Regions from separate parts of the Gilvimarinus sp. DA14 genome, predicted to be linked through region 2. Evidence: predicted binding sites of a transcription regulator. Region 2 holds the regulator's gene; the other holds the start of a gene.
The links. Region 2 encodes PhoB, which activates phosphate uptake and scavenging genes when phosphate is short. Its sites were predicted from a motif close to TGTCATAAANNTGTAACA; they were not measured.
Positions count from the first base shown of each region.

Region 1: NHM04_RS05050 (porin) is a predicted target of PhoB. The motif match lies at 2,042-2,059, and genes of this name have one in related genera.

Region 1 covers NZ_CP100350.1:1,146,035-1,149,408, reverse strand. The annotation lists gene NHM04_RS05065 (hypothetical protein) at 1-319, shown strand, start outside; gene NHM04_RS05060 (DUF692 domain-containing protein) at 319-1,176, shown strand; gene NHM04_RS05055 (DUF2063 domain-containing protein) at 1,173-1,907, shown strand; gene NHM04_RS05050 (porin) at 2,115-3,020, shown strand; gene NHM04_RS05045 (hypothetical protein) at 3,020-3,374, shown strand, end outside.
Region 2 covers NZ_CP100350.1:2,276,955-2,280,328, reverse strand. The annotation lists gene phoR (phosphate regulon sensor histidine kinase PhoR) at 1-1,213, opposite strand, end outside; gene phoB (phosphate regulon transcriptional regulator PhoB) at 1,258-1,953, opposite strand; gene ubiA (4-hydroxybenzoate octaprenyltransferase) at 2,135-3,007, opposite strand; gene NHM04_RS09965 (chorismate lyase) at 3,004-3,374, opposite strand, start outside.

The DNA of each region.
Region 1 (3,374 bases), 1.1 Mb from region 2:
CCCTGCGGTTTCAGCGGCTGAAAATCCTTTTGCTGCAGAGCCTTTGCAAAGCGGCTACAAACTTGCTGAGCGCGACGTTGAGGGCAAGTGCGGCGAAGGCAAATGTGGCGGCGAAAAGGCCGATAAAGAAGGCAAATGCGGCGAAGGCAAGTGCGGCGGCGAGAAGGCCGATAAAGAAGGGAAATGCGGCGAAGGCAAGTGCGGCGGTGAGAAAGCCGATAAAGAGGGAAAATGTGGTGAAGGCAAGTGCGGCGGCGAAAAGGCCGATGCCAAAGCCGACAAAGAAGGTAAGTGCGGCGAAGGTACGTGCGGCCACTGATGAGTGAGCATCGTTTTGCGGTATCCGGGGCGGGCCTTGGCCTGCGCCGGAGCCTGTTGCAGCCGCTGGAGGAAATCGAGCCTCAGGCGATCGATTTTATGGAAGTAGCGCCGGAGAACTGGATTAACGTTGGGGGCCGCTGGGGTAAGCAGTTGCGCCGCTATACCGAACGCTATCCTTTTGTCTGTCACGGATTGTCGCTTTCCATCGGCTCGCGAGACCCGTTAGATGTCGGGCTGTTGCGCCGCGTTAAAGCGTTTATCAACGAGCACAAGATTCGCGGTTATTCTGAGCATCTCAGCTTTTGCAGTGATCAGGGGCATTTGTACGACCTCTTACCCATACCCTTTACCGAAGAGTCGGTGCGCCATGTGGCGCAAAGGGTTCGACAGGCACAGGATATTCTGGGGCAGCGAATAGCGCTGGAAAATGCCTCCTATTACTGCACGCCCGGCCAGCAGATGAGTGAAGCCGAATTTATAAGCGCGGTGCTCGCCGAGGCAGATTGCAGCCTGTTGCTGGATGTTAATAACATTATCGTCAACAGCATTAACCACGGTTACGACGCCGAAGAATTCTTGCGCAAGTTACCACTGGAGCGGGTGGCTTACGCGCACATTGCCGGTCATTACCACCAGGCAGAGGACTTGCGGGTGGATACCCACGGCGCTGCGGTGGAGCCACCTGCCTGGCAACTGCTCGACAGGTTTTATCAGCTGGCGGGGTCGGTGCCCACTTTATTGGAGCGGGATTTCAATATTCCCCCGGTAGCCGAGCTCCTCAATGAGGTAGCGCAAATTCGTAAGTATCAGAATACCAGTGCGACGCGCAGTAAGCGCCAAGGTGTGCTGGCATGAGCCAGATCCAGCGCCAGTTTGCCGCACATTTACGTGCTCCTGTACGCAATCCCGCCCCCGAAGGGATAGAAGAGCGGCGCTTGGACATTTACCGGGACTTGATTTACAACAATATCGAGGGCTTTATTGCCGGAGGTTTCCCGGTCCTGCGGGAAATACTGGCGGATGATCATTGGCACCAGTTGGTGCGGGATTTTATCGATCGGCATCAAAGCGCAAGCCCCTACTTTTTGCAGATTAGCCAGGAGTTTTTGACCTATCTGCAAAACGAGCGCGCGCCGGACCCGAGAGATCCACCGTTTTTGCTAGAACTGGCCCATTATGAATGGGTGGAGCTGGCCCTGGACGTGGCGGATGAAACGTTACCAGAGGCAGTCCCGCATGATGATTTGCTGTCGGCTGGAATTGAAGTATCCAAGCTTTTGTGGTGTCTGAGTTATCAGTACCCCGTCCATCGGTTGGGACCGGGCTATCAGCCACAGACCCCGCCTGCCGAACTCACCTATTTGCTGGTCTACCGCAATCGCGCCGATCAAGTGGAATTTATGCTCAGCAATGCGGCGACAGTTCACTTTATTAAGTTGTTGCAAGAGCGCGCTGGCAGCGCCAGTGACGCTCTTGCCCGATTGGCAGCCGACATGGGCGGCGTAGACCCGGCCGGGCTTGCCAGTTTTGCCCGCAACTTACTCCTGGATCTTCAGGCCCGTGACATTTTATGGGCGGCCAAATAACCCCTAGCGGGCAAAAATCTCCATTTCTGACTATCCTTTGTGGTGAGTAGAGCGACATTTTTGCTAATCCGTTTCGCAAAAAAAACACGCTTTGTAACAATAATGAAATAATTGCCCGGCAAGATGCGCGAGCTTGTAATAAATATGTCACTAAAATGTAATCTTTAAGACATAAAAGCGTCACGTTAAAGGGCAGAGGAGCGAATTATGCGGTATTGGTTAGGGGGGCTGAGCGCCCTGGCATTTCTTGCGCAACCGTCGGTTGCGGTAACTTTATACGGTAAAGCCAATGTAGCTTTCCAGCAGGCCGACGAAGCCGGTGATAGAGAGCTGGAGCTACAGAGCAACTCGTCCAGAATCGGGCTTATGGGTGATAACGCCATCGCCGAAGATGTACTGGTGATTTATCGCTTCGAGTATGAAACCAGTGTTGATGATGGCGATAAGGATGGTCAAACGCTAACCCAGCGCAATATCTATCTGGGATTACAGACAAATTACGGCACCTTGATGGGCGGTGTGTACGATTCTCCATTGAAAACATCGGCCTCTAAAGTGGACTTGTTTAACGACATGGAGGGCGATATTCGCAATATTTTTGCCGGTGAAAATCGCAGTAAGAATGTTATTCAGTATGTCAGCCCAAAATCTTGGGGGCCGCTGACTGCTAAGGCGGCCTATGTGACCAAAGAGACTGATGGTATCGATGGTTGGTCTACGTCTCTGGCTTACGACCAGGGCGCCTTTTACGTTGCGGCGGCCATGGACAGTAATATAGAAGAGAATGTTACTGGCCAGAAAACATGGCGTTTGGTGGGGGCTTACACCCTCGGGCCGGTGATGCTTGGCGGCGCCTGGGAGAAATATGAACAGCAGGAGAATGAGGGCAACGGGTATTTTGCCTCGGCGCAATGGAATATCACCGACAAGTGGGTGTTTAAAACTCAGTATGGTGAGTCGGATATCAAAATAGAGGGGCGCGAGTCTTTCAGCATCGGCGGCGATTACAAGTTTGATAAGCGTACCCGCACCTTCGTGTACTACACTCGCAACCAAGATGATGTTATTCGTGACGACGACTATCTGGGCGTGGGTATGGAGTTGAAGTTTTAATGTTGTCCCGTACACACTTGTCCGCGCTTGTGACGATCGTGAGCTTGCTGTGGTGTGCCGCCGTTTTCGCGACAGAGGCTGACTGCGAACCGGCGGTGGACATGATTGAGTCGAACGATGCGGTTAATCGCATGGCAGAGTGCGATTACAGTGACCGGGGCATCAATGGCTGGCTGGCAAACTTGGGTTCTCGTAGCAAAGCCGCTCAGCCCAAGGCCGAAACGGCTGCGCAACCATCGCAAACTGAGATTGAGTCGCCGGGCGGTAGCGAGGCTAATATTGTGCTGCGAGCCCAGACCGCAGGAGACGCCTTGAGTTTACTGCAGCAGCGCTATCAACTGGTGAGTCAGGCTG
Region 2 (3,374 bases):
GCAGCAGTACGTGCTTTACAATCGCCAGGCCCAAACCAGTGCCGCCAGTTTTGCTGTTGCGACTGGCATCGACGCGATAAAACCGCTCGGTGAGGTGGGGAATGTGTTTGGTTTCGAAGCCGGTGCCGTTATCCGTCACCGAAAAGTACACACTGGGCCCGCTGCGCCACAGGCGCATGGCAATTTTGCCCTTCTCGGGGGTGTATTTTACTGCGTTAATGACTAGGTTAGAGAAAGCGCTGTGCAGCTCCTTCTCGTTGCCAATAATGCTGATGGGCTCGTCGCAGTGCAGGCTCAGCTGTTGCTGCTTTTCGCTCGCCAGCACCCAGGCTTCGGATTTTACCGTTTGTAGCAAAGGCTCCAGCGGCATGCTCTTTTGGTTAAAGCCGGTATCCGCAGTTTCCAACTTTGACAGCATGATCAAATCGTTAATCAACAGCGACATGCGTTTGGATTGCTGTTGCATTTGCTCCAAAGGCTTGTCCCAGGTGGGAATACTGTTATTGTCGGCCAGGGTTTCCAAATAGCCACTAATCACCGTCAGAGGGGTGCGCAGCTCGTGGGAGACATTGGCCACAAAGTCCTTGCGCATTTGCTCCAAGTGGTAAATTTGGGTGATATCGCGCACCACGATCAGCCGTTCGTTTTTACCAAAGCGGGTAATTTGAAACTGCAGGCGTTTGTCGGGAAAGCGCGGCGAGGGTATATCCAAAGGCTCGGCATAGTCGCCTGCTTCAAAGTAATCCACAAAACGCGGGTGGCGAATAAAATTAATGACCGATTGCCCCTGATCGGAATTGTAAAACCCCAATAAGCGTTGCGCTGCAGGGTTCCACCAGTCGAGGTAGCCGCGCCAGTCCAATAGAATAACGCCGTCCTTTAGCGCCGAAGTAGTTTCCTGAACCCGGTTGATAACCGCCTGCAGATTTTTCTTCTCGCGTTTTTGGCGGCGTTGCAAATGGTAGATGGCATCAAACACATCACCCCACAAGCCGGTGGATTCGGGCGGCTGTGCCTTGCGCTTGCCCTGTAGCCAAATATTCAAGCGCAGCATCTGCCACAGGTTCCAGCCGATATACCAGAAGGTACAGGCGACCAGTGTCCAGGCAAGTTGATCGAGCAGAAGGCCGATGACAAAAGCGATGGCCAATACTACGGCCAGGCGTTTGAGTTCGGCGTGAAATCCCTGTAGCAAAGCGGAACCTATTTGCAAATCGGAGCCCGGCGGTACCGGGCTAAAGCGAAGATGGGGCTAGCTTAACCCGCTTTAGTAGAAAAGCGATAGCCGGTGCCGCGCACAGTTTGCACTAAGTTTTCGTGCTGGTCGACGGTGAGGGCTTTGCGCAGGCGGCGAATGTGAACATCAACGGTGCGCTCTTCCACATAGACATTGCCGCCCCATACATGATCCAGCAATTGGCTGCGGGTATAGGCGCGCTCCTGGTGGGTGAGGAAAAACTGGAGCAGGCGAAACTCGGTGGGGCCCATATCCACTTCGCGATCGTTGATGGTAACGCGGTGGCTGGCTGGGTCCAGGCACAAGCCCTGCACTTTAATCGGCTGGCTAGAGGACTGCGGATCGGCGCGGCGCAGCACTGCTTTCAAGCGTGCTACCAGTTCGCGCGGCGAGAAGGGCTTGGTGATGTAATCGTCAGCGCCCACTTCCAGCCCCTGAATTTTATTGTCCTCTTCGCCCTTGGCGGTGAGCATAATAATAGGGATATTGGCGGTGACTTCATCGCGCTTTAAGCGCCGCGCCAACTCAATGCCACTGGTGCCCGGCATCATCCAGTCGAGCAAAATTAAATCTGGTTTTTCATCGATGATCAAACCGTGTGCATCCTGCGCATTCGACGCTTCCAAACACCGGTACTCGGCCATTTCCAGTGCGATACGCAACATATCGCGAATGGCGGATTCGTCGTCAACGATTAGGATGGTGCGACTTGTCATATTGCCTGCCTGTGATCCAACTTTGGTGGAGCGGAAATTCTAAGAGGGAAGAACCTTACCTGGTAATTCGCGGCGGTGAGCGGTTGTTTTCCCGCCGGGGCTCCTCCGTGCAAGCGTATTTAATGTATTAATTGTTGCATATTTATGACAGTTCGGCGTTCATTTTTACATACTGTGTGCTTTAGCGGATATCCAGCGTACCCAAAACGATACCAATAAATACCGCGAGGCCCACCCAGTTGTTATTTAAAAATGCCTTAAAGCAGGGGCCGCGTTGGCGATAGCGAATGAGTTTTTGCTGGTAGATAAACAGCGCTGCCGCGGCGGCTACGCCCAGGTAGTAAAAATTGTTTAGCTCAAAGCGAGGCTTCATTAGTAGCAGGCCAAAAATCACCAGCACCTGCAAGGTGGCGGTGATGACACGGTCCTGATCACCAAACAGCACCGCGGTGGATTTAATACCCACTTGCAAGTCGTCGTCTCTATCGACCATGGCGTAGAAGGTGTCGTATACCACGGTCCAGATTAGCACCGTAAAATATATTAGCCATGTCTCGGCGGGCACAGAATCGCGCACACTGGCAAATGCCATGGGGATACCCCAGGCAAAAGCCGCCCCCAGCACTACTTGGGGTAAGTGGGTATAGCGCTTCATAAATGGGTAGCAACAGGCCAGCGCCAAGCCGCCAAAGGCCAGCCACAGGGTAAGGGTGTTGGTTAGCAGCACCAAAATAAACGCTACGCAGACCAGAGCGGCAAAGACGGCCCAGGCCTCGGACACGGTTACGCGCCCGGTGGCCAGGGGGCGGTCTTGGGTGCGCTTTACATGGCCATCAAAATCGCGGTCGGCATAGTCGTTAATCACACAGCCGGCCGAGCGCATGACAATGGCGCCCAGGGTGTAGATGACAAACAAATCCAATCTCGGCAATCCGTCGGATGCAAGCCACAGCCCCCAGAGGGTGGGCCACAACACCAGCAGCCAGCCAATGGGGCGGTTGAGGCGGGTCAATTGCGCGTAGAGCTTGAGCCGGTTTAGGCTTGCGGTTTTCATGGCCTTTGGTCTCCTGACACCCGGGTGACAAACCCGGGCAAAAATACTTCGCTCACTAAAATGTGCCGGCCGTAAAGCCCAAAAATCGAGCGTCTTCCCCAGAGCAATTGCTGTTTCTGTAATTGGTCGGGTACGCCGGTATAAGGCGGAATGGCGGCGATGCTGATGGGGGAGCGCCCCAGGTTCGGGTGGCTGAAAAGGTACCCACCCAGGGGACGGTTGTCCAGCTGGCGCAAATGCCGCAATGCGCCGGTAAGGCTTGGGGCCGGAAACAAACTGCGCGCATAAACCCAGGGCATTTGTCCTGGCCCCTGCAGCACCACTTCGCGGATTAAACAGGCCTGGTTGGGTTTGCAGCCCAGTGCCC